DNA from 3 places in the Kineococcus gurbantunggutensis genome. Region 1 is predicted to be linked to each of the others. Evidence: riboswitches for the same ligand, from Rfam matches in the RefSeq annotation. Region 1 holds a riboswitch; each other region holds the start of a gene.

Region 1 (4,266 bases):
GCTGCCCCAGCACAGGTGGAAGCGGACCCGGTCGGTGGGCAGGCCGCGCAGCGCGTGGTTGAGCGCCTCCACGCGCACGCGGGTGAACGCGCGGTAGTCCTCGACGCTGGGCTCGGGGTTGATCTGGTCCCAGTTCTCCGCGATGGAGGGGTCGTCGACCTGCAGGGTCAGGCCGGCGTCGAGGACGGCGCGGTACTCCTCGCGCATGACCTCCGCCCACGCCCAGATGTGCTCCTCCTCGGTGGCGTAGTGGCGGTTGGAGATCCGCGCGCCGCTGCCGGGCGAGAGGGAGGTGATGAAACCGCGGCTGCGCTCCAGGCCGGCGGCCTCCAGGCCGGCGACGAGGTTGGCGACGTCGGAGGCGATGGCCTCCTGGCCGACGTAGCGCAGCGGGCCGGTGGTGGCGGGGAACGCGGTGGCGGTCTTGCCGGTGGAGATTCCCGAGGCGGGGTCGGTGTAGGCGTCGTGGAACAGCTGCCAGTCGCGCCGGTCCGGGAAGCTCGTCAGCCGCACCCGGCCGGGCTCGGAGCGCACGGTGGGCTGGCTGAAGATGTCCTCGCCGGTGACCTCCAGGCCGGCCACGCGCTGGAAGGAGTACGACCACCAGGCGCCGTAGTCGACGGCGCTGCTCATGGCCTTGCCGTACTCGCCGTCGCCGACGATCGTGATGCCCAGGTCGTGCTGGCGCTGCACGAGGTCGACGACGGCCTCGGTGAGCAGCTTGTCGAAGTCGGGGGTGCGCTTCAGGGTCAGGCCGTCCTCGGCGAGCTCGCGGGCCTCGTTGGCGGCGATGAGCTCGGGCGTGCGGGGCAGGCTGCCGGCGTGGCTGACCTCGATGCGTCGGGGGGTGCTCACGGGTGCTCCGTTCGTGGGGTGGTGGCTCGCTCAGCGCCGCAGGGCGCGGTCGAGGTCGTCGAGCAGGTCGTCGGGGTCCTCCAGGCCCACCGACAGGCGCAGCACGGCGTCGGACAGGCCGATGGCCGCGCGGCCCTGCTCGCCGAGGCGGCGGTGGGTCGTGGTGGCGGGGTGGGTGGCCAGCGACTTGGCGTCGCCGAGGTTGTTGGAGATGTCGATCACGCCGAGGCGGTCGAGCACCTCGAAGGCGCGCTCCTTGCCGCGGCCGTCGGGCGCGTCGAGCTCGAACGTGACGACGGTGCCGCCGAGCTCCATCTGCCGCTTGGCCAGTTCCGCCTGCGGGTGCGAGGGCAGCATCGGGTAGCGCACCCAGCGCACGCCCGCGGCGTCCTCCAGGTGCTCGGCGATGCGCAGGGCGGTGGCCGCGGAGTGCCGCACGCGCAGGCCGAGGGTCTCCAGGCCCTTCGCGAGCGTCCAGGCGTTGAACGGGCTGAGGGTGGGCCCGGTGTGCCGGGTCAGCTCGCGGAACCGGCCGTCGACGAACTCCGACGTGCCCAGCACCGCGCCGCCCATGACGCGGCCCTGCCCGTCGATGTGCTTGGTCGCGGAGTACACGACGACGTCGGCGCCGAACGCCAGCGGCCGCTGGCCGACGGGGCTGGCGAAGGCGTTGTCGACCACGACCGTCGCACCGGCCGCGTGCGCGAGCTGCGCGACGGCCTCGATGTCGACGAGGGTCTGCATGGGGTTCGCGGGGGTCTCGAAGAACACCGCCTGCGCGGGGGTGGACAGGGCCCGCTCCCACTGCGAGAGGTCCTCGCCGTCGACGAACTCCGTGCTCACGCCCCAGCGGGGCAGGATCTCGTCGAGGATCACGTAGCAGGAGCCGAACAGGCTGCGGGCGGCCACGACGCGGTCGCCCGCGCCGAGCAGGGCGGCCAGGGCGTAGAACACCGCGGACATGCCGCTGGCCAGGCCGTAGCAGGCCTCCGCCCCCTCGAGCAGGCGCAGCCGCTCGGTGAACACCGACACCGTCGGGTTGCCGTAGCGGGAGTAGACGTAGCGGTCGACCTCGCCGGTGAACGCGGCCTCGGCGTCGGCGGCGGAACCGTAGACGTACCCCGACGTCAGGTACATCGCCTCGGACGTCTCCTCGAAACCCGAGCGCGCCATCCCGCCGCGCACGGCGGTGGTGTCGGGCCGCCAGGGGCGGGGGGTGCTCTCCTCGTTCACGACTGCCTCCACGGCAGGCCCTCGGCGCGCCAGCCGGCGCCGCCGCGGTGCCCGTGCTCGTCCAGGTCGCCCTCGAAACCGTTCAGGACGTTGTAGCTGGGGGTGATGCCGGCGGCCGTGGCGGCCTCGGCCGCGGCGACCGAGCGCTTGCCGGAGCGGCACAGGAACACCACCGGGCCGCGGCGGCCAGCGGTGATCCCCGCGCGCTCCAGCTCGGCGAGGAACCGCGCCCCGGGGGCGGCGGGGTCCTCGGGCGCCCAGGAGGCGAACACCGGTCCCCTGCCGGTGCCCGCGGTGTCCGGGACCCCGACCCAGGTCCACTCCGCCTCGGTGCGGACGTCGACCAGGACCGCCTCGCCGTCCTCGTGCAGCAGGTCGAACGCCTCGCGCGGAGCGAGGTCGCCGGCGTAGCTCACGTGCCCTCCCATCGGTCCCGGCATGAGCACCCTCCCGTAGGGGGTTGCTGCGGCGTCGTCGAGCCAGGTCTCTCGGCCGCTCTGGATGGTCCTGCCAGCGTAGGGCATGCCCGGCCGTGCCCGGGCGCCGTCGGCACCGGCGGGCCCGTCCGGGGCGCCTCCCGCCCGCACGGGCCCGCGCCCGCCCCCGGTGCGCCGCCGCGGTGCCGACGCGGTGCCGACGTTGCCAGGCGGGGCGCGCCCGTGGCACGCTCCGGGCAGGTCATGAGCGCCAGCGCGAAGCCCCGGCTCGCTGGCCGGCAACCCTCCTCACGCGGCGGGGTGCCCCGGGTGACGACCTGGCCGGTGCCGAGGTGGCGCCGGCAAGCGCGGACCCGCGGGCACCGTCCGGCGGGTCCCCTCCCCGAGGAGGCCCTCGTGCCCACGCCCACGCTCCCCGCCCCCCGCTGCGCGCCCGCGCTCGCCCCGCTGCTGCCCGTCGTCGGCGCCGCCACCCGCGTGCCGCTGGCCACCGGCGGGGAGGCGGTCTACGCCAACCTCGACAACGCCGCCAGCGCGCCCGCGCTGGCGGCGGTGGCCGAGCACGTGGCGCGGGTGCTGCCGCACTACGCCAGCGTCCACCGCGGCGCGGGCTACCTCTCGCGGGTGTCCACGGAGCTGTTCGAGTCCGCGCGCGGCGCGGTGGGGCGCTTCGTCGGGGCGCGGCAGGACGACGCGGTCGTCTTCACCCGCAGCACCACGGACGCCCTGGACCTGCTCTCGCGCGCCGTGCCCGCCGGCGGGCGCGTGCTGGTGGCGGACGTGGAGCACCACGCGAACCTGCTGCCCTGGCAGCGCTCGGCGCGCACGACGGTGGTGCCCGGCGGCCCGGACGCGGCCGGCACAGCGGCGGCGCTGGAGGCGGAGCTGGCCGGCGGCGGCTACGCGCTGCTGGCGGTGACGGGCGCCTCCAACGTCACCGGCGAGGTGCTGCCGCTGCGGCGCCTGGCGCGCGCCGCGCACGCCGCCGGCGCCCGCATCGCCGTGGACGGCGCCCAGCTCGTGCCGCACCGGCGGGTGGACCTGGCCGGCGACGACCTGGACTGGATCGCCTTCTCCGGGCACAAGCTCTACGCGCCCTTCGGCGCCGGGGCGCTGGTCGGGCGGCGGGACTGGCTGGACGCGGCCGAGCCGTACCTGGCCGGCGGCGGCGCGACGCTGGAGGTCGGGACCGGGGGCGTGCGCTGGGCCAGCGGCCCGGAGCGCCACGAGGCCGGCTCCCCCAACGTGCTCGGCGCGGCGGCCCTGGCGCGCGCGTGCACCGCGCTGGCCGCGCTGCCCCCCGGCGCGCTGGAGGAGCACGAGGCGGCGCTGCGCGAGCGCCTGCTCGACGGGCTCGCCGCGCTGGAGGGCGTGCGGGTGGTGCGCCCGGACGCCGAGGACGCCGTGGGGGTCGTCACGTTCACCGTGGAGGGGCACCCGTCCTCGCAGGTCGCGGCGTACCTGTCGGCCGAGCACGGCATCGGCGTGCGCGACGGGCGCTTCTGCGCGCACCGGTTCGCGGACTCCCTGGGGCTGTCCTCCGGCGCGCTGCGCGCCAGCACCGGCGTGGGGACCGGATCGGCGGACGTGGACCGGCTCCTGGCGGCGCTGCGGCGGTTCCTCACCGCCGGGCCCGAGCTGCGCTACGCGGTGGTCGACGGCTCCTGGGGCCCGGTGGGCGACCCGCGGCCCGACCCGGCGGGTTTCCTCGGCGCCGACCTCGACCGCGTCGCGCGGCCGC
Region 2 (4,266 bases), on a different contig from region 1:
GGCCGGCTCGGTGAAGTTGAACAGCTGCACCAGCACCTCGCCCTCGCGCACGGCCGTCAGGCCCCCGGCGCCGGGCAGGCCCGTCACGGCCTCGAGCACCGGTCCCGGCTCGCCGTCGCCGTGCAGCAGCACGAGCACGTCCGGGTCGCGCGCCAGCAGCTCCTCGCGGGTGACCTCGAAGACGCGGTCGGCCACGTCGGCGAACGCGTTGACCAGCCCCGCCGCCTCCAGCTGCGGCGCGGCGGTGCTGCCCGCGCCGTAGGCGTAGGTGACGCCCCCGCCGACGGTGGGGTACAGCACCGCCGCGGTGCGCCGCGGCGCGCCGGCGGCCCGGGCCGCGGCCACCCGCTCGCGCACCGCCTCCACGCGCGCGCGCAGCCCGTCGGCGACCTCGCGGGCGCGCTCCTCGCGGTCGAAGACGCGCCCGTACAGCTCGACCTGCGCGTAGACCTCCTCGAACCCGGACGCCGGCTCGCCGGTGCGGCACAGCGCCGGCTCCTCCAGCAGCGGCACGCCGGAGGCGGCCAGCACCGCGCGGTCCAGGCCGTCGACCTCGCCGAGCACGAGGTCGGGGCGCTGGGCCAGCACCGTCTCGCGGGAGATGCGCAGGTGCCCGGCGGTGTCGGTGCGGTCGGTCAGCAGGGGCACCGCGTCCAGCTCCGCCCGCGCGGCCGCGTCGTAGTAGCCCGCCGGGTACTGCCCGGCGCGCGCCACCGCGCTGCCCAGCACGCCCAGGGCGTGCAGGGCGGGCACGGCGGCGCTCTTGAGCAGCACCACGCGCCCGGGCGGGGAGGCCACCTGCACGCGCTGGCCGCAGTTGACGACCTCCACGCGCCCGGCGCCCGGGGCCGCGTCCCGCTCGCCCCCCTCACCGCCGGCGCCGCACCCGGCGGTCAGCAGCGCGCAGGCGGCCAGGGCGCCGGCGCGGGTGCGCAGGGCGGTGCGGTGGTGGCGGTCGCTGCGGGGCACGGGTCTCCTCGGAGGGGTCGCGGGGTCGTCGCGGGGTCGTCGCGGGGTTCACGCGGCGGTGCGGGTGGTGCGCACCAGCCACAGCAGGAAGGGGCAGCCGACCAGCGCGGTGACGATGCCCACGGGCAGCTCCTGCGGCGCCAGCGCGGTGCGCGCCAGCAGGTCCGCGGCCACCAGGAACGCCGCGCCCAGGGCGGCCGCGGCGGGCACGCACCAGCGGTGCGCGCCGCCGACCAGGCGCCGCGCCACGTGCGGCACGACCAGGCCGACGAAGCCGATGGCCCCGCAGGCGGCCACCAGCACCCCCACGCACAGCGCCACCACGGCCAGCAGCGCCGTGCGGAACGCCGCCGGGGACACCCCCAGCGCGCGGGAGGTCTCGTCGCCCAGCGCCAGGGCGTCCAGCCGCGGCCCCCACGCCGTCAGCAGCACCGCGGTGGCGGCCACGACGACGAGCACCACCGCCAGCGGCGCGCCCCACGCCGCCAGCCCGAGCGAGCCCAGCAGCCAGAACACCACCGAGCGCGCGCCCTCGGCGGAGCCGGAGGCGAAGACTAGGAAGCTGGTGGCCGCGTGCAGGGCGTGGCCGACGGCGACGCCGGACAGCAGCAGCCGCGCGGAGGTGAGCGGGCCGGCGGAGCGGGCGACGGCGTGGACGAGCACGGCGGCGGCCAGCGCGCCGGCGAAGGCGCTGCCGGGCAGGGCGTGCGCGCCCCACCCGGCGCCGGCGCCGAAGAGGAGGGCGGCCGCGGCGCCCGTGGAGGCCCCCGAGGTCACGCCGAGGAGCTGGGGGTCGGCCAGCGGGTTGCGCACCATCGCCTGCATCGCCGTGCCGCACACCGCCAGGCCCGCGCCGGCGGCCAGGCCGAGCAGCACCCGCGGCAGGCGCACCTGCCACACCACCGCGTCGGCGACCGCGCCGGCGGCGGGGCCGGCGACGGCGGGGGCAGGCAGCCCGAGCAGGTGGTGCCCGGCGATGCGCAGCACGTCGCCGGGCGGCACGGCGGCCGCGCCCGCCGCGGCGCCCAGCACGGCCGCCGCCGCGGCCAGCGCCACCAGCAGCACCAGCACCGCGGCGCGGCGGCGGGCCCGCGCGCGCCGGCCCAGCGGGTCGGCCGGGCGCGCGGCGCGGCCGGGGGCGGCGGGCCCGGGCGGGCCGGGCGGACCGGGCGGACCGGGACGGGGCGGGGCGCCGGCTGACGGCACGGGACCTCCTGCGGGCGCGGGGACGGGAGCGGGCGGGCCGCACCGACCGCTTGTTGCAACCTACTCGCAACAGCGCCGGTGGCGCCGCCGCGCCCGCCCCCGGGGCGTTTTGACGCCCCCCGCGCGGCCCTCGTACGATTCGCGGCGGCATCGAGCGTCAGCGACAAGCCCTGGCTAGCTGACCGGCAACCCTCGTCCGCGGTGGGGTGCTCCAGGTGAAAGCCCGGCGGGACGGAGCGTCCCGCAAGCGTGTGGCCGTGCGGCACCCCCGGTGCCCGCGGCCTTCCCGAGCAGGAGGCAAGCCGTCGTGAGCCCGCGCGCCGCGTCCCCGTCGTGTCCCCGGGGCGGCACCGCCACCGTCGCCGGCTGACCGCCCCCCACCCCGCGCGCGCCCCCGCGGCGCCGCCCCCTCGACCCCCGCCGCGGACCCCCGGTCCGCCGGCGCACCCACCGAGCACGACCCACGAGGAGCCCGCGTTGTCCAGCACCACGCCGCCCGCCCTGCCCGAGAAGCCCGGGCGCAGCAAGCTGCCGATCGTCATCGGCCTCGCGATCGTCGCGATCGTGGCGATCGTCGTCACCCTCGTCGTGCGGGGCACCGGCGACGACACCGCCACCACCGCCGCCGGCGGTGGCGAGGTGCGGACCGTGCGCATCGGCGTCACCGACCAGGCCGAGCCGTACTGGAAGACCTACGTCGACAAGGCGCGCTCCGAGCTGGGCGTCGAGGTGCAGCTGGTCAACTTCTCCGACTACAGCCTGCCGAACCCGGCGCTGAAGCAGGGCGAGGTCGACCTGAACCAGTTCCAGCACGTGCAGTACCTGGCGAACTACAACGTCGAGGCCGGCGACGACCTGCAGCCCATCGGCGCCACCGCCGTCTACCCGCTGCCGCTGTACTCCACCACCGTGGACGAGCCGGGGCAGTTCGCCCCGGGCGCCACGATCGCCATCCCCAACGACGCCATCAACGAGGCCCGCGCGCTGCTGGTGCTGCAGGCCGCCGGCCTGCTCACCCTGGAGGGCGGCGGCAACGCGTTCTCCACCACCGACGACGTGCAGGACGCCAAGGTCGAGGTCACCGCGCTGGACGCCTCGCAGACCGCCAACGCCCTGCAGAGCGGTTCGGCCGCCGGCGCCGTGGTGAACAACAACTACGCCACCAGCGCCGGCCTGTCGCCCGACGACATCGTGTTCCAGGACGACCCCAGCAGCTCCTCCGCGGCGCCCTACGTGAACCTCTTCGTCTCGCGCGCGGAGGACACCGGCGACCAGACGTACCTGGACCTGGCCGCCCTCATCCACGACCCCGCGGTGCAGGCGGAGTTCGTCAAGAGCTACCCGCAGGCCGTGGTGCGCGACACCGACGCCGCCACCCTGCAGCAGGAGCTCACCGACGTCGAGCAGGACGCCCGGGCGGCGCAGGGCTGACGTGGCCGAACCCATCGTCCGCCTCACGGGCGTCAGCAAGCGGTACGAGCGCAGGGGCGGCAAGGCCGTCACCGCCGTCGACGACGTCAGCCTCGACGTGCACGAGGGCGAGGTCCTCGCCGTCATCGGCTACTCCGGGGCCGGCAAGTCGACGGTGGTGCGGCTGATGAACGCGCTGGAGGCGCCGACCTCCGGCACGGTCACCGTCGCCGGGCAGGACCTGACCCGGCTGCCGGAGAAGGAGCTGCGCCGGGCCCGGCAGAAGATCGGCATGATCTTCCAGCAGTTCAACCTGTTCCGCTCCCGAACGGTCGCCGGGAACGTCGCCTACCCCCTGAAGGTGGCCGGCGTGCCGAAGGCGCAGCGCGACGCGCGGGTGGCCGAGCTGCTGGACTTCGTCGGCCTGCTCGAGCGCGCCCACGCCCACCCCGAGCAGCTCTCCGGCGGGCAGAAGCAGCGCGTGGGCATCGCCCGCGCGCTGGCGACGAACCCGCCGCTGCTGCTGGCCGACGAGGCCACCAGCGCGCTGGACCCGGAGACCACCACCGAGGTCCTGTCGCTGCTGCGGCGGGTCAACCGCGAGCTCGGCGTCACGATCGTGGTCATCACCCACGAGATGGACGCGGTGCGGCAGATCGCCGACCGGGTCGCGGTCATGGA
Region 3 (4,266 bases), on a different contig from region 1:
GGCGACCAGGTGCGGCAGGACCGCGTCGGCCATGCTGCACGCCACGGCGAGGGTGCCGGGGAACGTGGCGGCCGCCCACGCGGCGACCTCCTCGGCGCCGGCGCCCTCCAGGCGCCGCGCCCCCTCCTCGGCCAGCGCCCGCAGCTCCCGCGCGGAGCGGGTGCGCCCGAGCGGGGTCGCGGTGGCGGGCGCGGTGGTGGCGGTGGTGGTGGCGGTGGTGGTGGTCTCGCTCATCGCAGAGCCTCCTCGTCGCTGCGGTGGGCCCACGCCGCGAACGTCTCGCGCGGCTCGCGGGTGTCGAGGTAGCGCCGCACGACGCGCTCGACGTAGTCGGGCAGGCCGTCGGCGGTGACCTTCAGCCCGCGCACGGTGCGGCCCAGGCCGGGTTCGGCGCGGTCGGCGGAGGCCAGCCCGCCGCCGAGGTGCACCTGGAAGCCGGGGACCTGCTCGCCGTGCTCGTCCTGCACGAGCTGGCCCTTCAGGCCGATGTCGGCGGTCTGGATCCGCGCGCAGGAGTTCGGGCAGCCGTTGACGTGCAGGGTGATGGGGGTGTCGATCTCGACGCCGGCCAGGCGGCGCTCCAGCTCGTCGACCGCCCGCGCCGACGTCGCCTTCGTCTCGACGATCGCCAGCTTGCAGTACTCCAGGCCGGTGCAGGCGATGGTGTTGCGCCGGAACGGCGAGGGGGTCGCCGTCAGGCCCAGCTCCTCCGCGCGCGCCAGCAGGTCCTGCACGCGCTGCGGGTCGACGTCGAGCACCACGACCTTCTGGTGCGGGGTCAGCCGCACCCGGCGCGAGCCGGCCGCCTCGGCGGCGTCGGCGAGCGCGCGCAGCAGCGTGCCGCTCACCCGCCCGACGGTGGGGGCCAGGCCCACGTACAGGCGCCCGTCCTTCTGCTCGTGCACGCCCACGTGGTCCCCGCGCCCGGACGGCGCCGGCGGCGGCGGGCCGTCGGGCAGGGCCCGGCCCAGGTACTCCTCCTCCAGCACCCGCCGGAACCGCTCGGCGCCCCAGTCGGCCACCAGGTACTTCAGGCGGGCCTTGTTGCGCAGCCGGCGGTAGCCGTAGTCCCGGAAGATCCGCACGACCCCGTACCAGACCTCCGCGGCGTCCTCGGGCGCCACGAACGCCCCGAGCCGCTGCGCCAGGTGCGCGCTGGTGGACAGCCCGCCGCCGACCCACACGTCGTAGCCCGGGCCCAGCTCGGGGTGCACCACGCCCAGCAGGGAGATGTCGTTGATCTCGTGGACGACGTCCTGGCTGGGGTGGCCGGTGACCGCGGTCTTGAACTTGCGCGGCAGGTTCGCCAGCTCCGGGTCGCCGATGAACCGCTCGACGATCTCCTCGATCACCGGCGTGGGGTCGAGGACCTCGTCGCGGGCGATGCCGGCCACGGGGCTGCCGAGCACCACGCGGGGGGTGTCGCCGCAGGCCTCGGTGGTCTGCAGGCCCACGGCCTCCAGGCGCCGCCAGATCTCCGGGACGTCCTCCACGCGCACCCAGTGCAGCTGCACGTTCTGCCGGTCGGTGATGTCGGCGCTGTCGCGCCCGTACAGGGTGGACACCTCCGCCACGACCCGCAGCTGCTCGGTGGTCAGGGCGCCGCCGTCGATGCGCACGCGCAGCATGAAGAACTCGTCGGACAGCTCCTGCGCCGACAGCTGCGCGGTGCGCCCGCCGTCGATGCCGGGGCGGCGCTGCGTGTACAGGCCCCACCAGCGGAAGCGGCCGTTGAGGTCGTCCGGGTCGATGGAGGAGAAACCCCCCTTGGAGTACACCTGCTCGATCCGCTCGCGGACGTTCAGGCCGCCGTCGGCCGCCTTGAACTCCTCGTTGTGGTTCAGCGGCGTCGTGCCGTCCACGAGCCACTGGCCGTTGCCGCCGGCGCGGGCGGGCCGCGGGACGCGCCGGGGCGCGTCGGCGGCCGGCCGGGCGGCCTGCTCGGTGGGGGTGGGCGCGGCGTCGGGTGTCATGGGACCTCACGGGGGAGAGGGGTTCTCCTCGCGAGGAGGACCCTCAGCTGGTGCGGCGGGGGGCGGGTGCGCAGCGGCAGCAGTAGGCGCTCTGCACCCTCATCAGGTCGACGTACCGGCGCGAGACGAGGCGCACGGCAGAGGGCTGGACCACGCGACCACGGTAGGGCACGCCGGGGCCTGCTCCAACACGATCCCCCGGACCCGTTCCCGGACCCGCCCCCGGACCGCGCACCCGGGCGCCGCGGCCGGCGGCCGGGGTGGTGTTCGCGCGGACGTGTTGACCCGGCGGCGTGCTCCCCCTTAACGTCGGGAGCGGTCACGAGTACCAGCGTCAAGCCCCGGCTCGCTGGTCGGCAACCCTCCATCTGCGGCGGGGTGCTCCGGGTGAGGACCTGGTCGTTCGCCACCCGGCGATCGGCAAGCGCGGACCCTGCGGGTCCACGGGCATCGGGACGGACCTCTCGTGCACAAGATCGTTCTGCTCGCCGTCGTCGGGCTGCTGGCCCAGCTCGTCGACGGCTCCCTGGGGATGGCCTACGGGGTCACCTCCACCAGCCTGCTGCTGCTCATCGGGGCCAACCCGGCGGCGGCCTCGGCGACCGTCCACCTTGCCGAGATCGGCACCACGCTGGCCTCCGGCACCGCGCACTGGCGCTTCGGCAACGTCGACTGGCGCGTCGTGGTGCGCGTGGGCGTGCCGGGCGCGGTGGGCGCCTTCGCCGGCGCGACGGTGCTCTCCTCGCTGCCCACGGACGTGGCGGCGCCGGTGATCAGCGTCCTGCTGCTCGTGCTGGGCGTGTACGTGCTGCTGCGCTCGGCGGTGGTGCGCTTCGACGAGCGCTCCCTGCACCGCCCGCTGCGCCGGCGCTTCCTGGCGCCGCTGGGCCTGTTCGCCGGGTTCGTCGACGCCACCGGCGGCGGCGGCTGGGGCCCCGTGGGCACCCCCGCGCTGCTGGCCTCGGGCCGGCTGGAACCGCGCAAGGTGGTCGGCTCGATCGACACCAGCGAGTTCCTCGTCGCGGTCGCCGCCAGCACCGGGTTCCTGGTGGGCCTGGGCTCGCAGGGCATCGCGTGGTCCTGGGTGCTGGCGCTGCTGGCCGGCGGCCTGGTCGCCGCCCCCGTCGCCGCCTGGCTGGTGCGCCACCTGCCCCCGCACGTGCTCGGCACCGCCGTGGGCGCGGTCATCGTCCTGACCAACGCGCGCACGCTGCTGCGCAGCGACGCGGTCGACGCCGCCGACCCGGTGCGCTGGGCGGTGTACGCGCTCGTCCTGGCCCTCGGGGCCGTGGCCGTGGCCCACTCGGTGCGCCGGCACCGCCGCCGCGTCGTCGTCCCCGGCCCCGCCGGCGAGCCCGCCGGTGAGCGCGCCGTGGCCGGCGCCGGCGAGGAGAACGAGAGGAGCACCGCCCCGTGACGTACGTCATCGCCCAGCCCTGCGTGGACGTCAAGGACAAGGCGTGCATCGAGGAGTGCCCCGTCGACTGCATCTACGAGGGCAAGCGCTCGCTGTACATCCACCCCGACGAGTGCGTGGACTGCGGGGCCTGCGAGCCGGTGTGCCCGGTGGAGGCCATCTACTACGAGGACGACGTGCCCGAGCAGTGGTCGGCGTTCACCGCGGCCAACGTGGAGTTCTTCGACACCGTCGGCTCGCCCGGCGGTGCGGCCAAGACGGGCCTGATCGAGGCCGACCACGCGGTGGTCAGCGCGCTGCCCCCGCAGGGCGAGGGCCGCTAGCGCACCACCCGCACCGCCACCCCATCCAGAGCGGCCGAGAGCCCTGGCTCGACGACGCCGCAGCAACCCCCCGCCGGCGCGGGCGCGGGTGCTAACGCCAGGTCGATGGAGTCGACGATGTCCAGCACCACCCCCCACCGCCCCCGGGTCCGCGCGGCGAACGCGGTGAGCACGGCGAGCGCAGTGAGCGCCGCGAGCGCGGGCCGCCGCCCGGGGGCCCGGCCGTGAGCGTCGGGCCCCTGGTGGCCGGCGCCGCGGGACGGCCGACGCTGAGCTTCGAGCTCTTCCCGCCGCGCAGCCCGGCCGCGCGCGACGCCCTGCACGGCACCGTCGAGCGCCTGGCCGCGACCGGCCCGGACTTCTTCTCCGTCACCCACGGCGCGGCCGGCACCACCCGCACCGCGGGCTGCGAGCTGCTGGCGCACCTGCGCCGGGAGACCCGCGCCGCGGCGGTGGCCCACCTGACGTGCGTGGGTTCCACCCGCCGCGGGGTCGTTGAGCTGGCCGAGGAGTTCTTCGCCGCCGGGGTGCGCGACGTGCTGGCGCTGCGCGG

Evidence for each region. A riboswitch is a leader RNA that binds a small molecule or an ion and turns the genes downstream of it on or off. The one in region 1 is predicted to bind S-adenosylmethionine.
Region 2: it holds a riboswitch for S-adenosylmethionine, as region 1 does, so the genes downstream of both, ACRYR7_RS04065 (MetQ/NlpA family ABC transporter substrate-binding protein) here and ACRYR7_RS15355 (rhodanese-like domain-containing protein) in region 1, are expected to answer to the same signal.
Region 3: it holds a riboswitch for S-adenosylmethionine, as region 1 does, so the genes downstream of both, ACRYR7_RS17020 (sulfite exporter TauE/SafE family protein) here and ACRYR7_RS15355 (rhodanese-like domain-containing protein) in region 1, are expected to answer to the same signal.

What each region holds. Positions count from the first base shown of each region.
Region 1 covers NZ_JBJLSG010000082.1:11,749-16,014, reverse strand. Annotated here, with positions in the region: gene ACRYR7_RS15365 (cobalamin-independent methionine synthase II family protein) at 1-855, opposite strand, end outside; gene ACRYR7_RS15360 (O-succinylhomoserine sulfhydrylase) at 886-2,100, opposite strand; gene ACRYR7_RS15355 (rhodanese-like domain-containing protein) at 2,085-2,504, opposite strand; SAM riboswitch class I at 2,510-2,596, opposite strand; SAM riboswitch class IV at 2,765-2,879, shown strand; gene ACRYR7_RS15350 (aminotransferase class V-fold PLP-dependent enzyme) at 2,922-4,266, shown strand, end outside.
Region 2 covers NZ_JBJLSG010000013.1:43,612-47,877, forward strand. Annotated here, with positions in the region: gene ACRYR7_RS04055 (ABC transporter substrate-binding protein) at 1-969, opposite strand, end outside; gene ACRYR7_RS04060 (FecCD family ABC transporter permease) at 1,018-2,076, opposite strand; SAM riboswitch class IV at 2,322-2,431, shown strand; gene ACRYR7_RS04065 (MetQ/NlpA family ABC transporter substrate-binding protein) at 2,653-3,606, shown strand; gene ACRYR7_RS04070 (methionine ABC transporter ATP-binding protein) at 3,608-4,266, shown strand, end outside.
Region 3 covers NZ_JBJLSG010000099.1:5,392-9,657, reverse strand. Annotated here, with positions in the region: gene ACRYR7_RS17030 (phosphoadenylyl-sulfate reductase) at 1-234, opposite strand, end outside; gene ACRYR7_RS17025 (nitrite/sulfite reductase) at 231-1,973, opposite strand; SAM riboswitch class IV at 2,291-2,406, shown strand; gene ACRYR7_RS17020 (sulfite exporter TauE/SafE family protein) at 2,440-3,390, shown strand; gene fdxA (ferredoxin) at 3,387-3,713, shown strand; SAM riboswitch class I at 3,732-3,825, shown strand; gene ACRYR7_RS17010 (methylenetetrahydrofolate reductase) at 3,938-4,266, shown strand, end outside.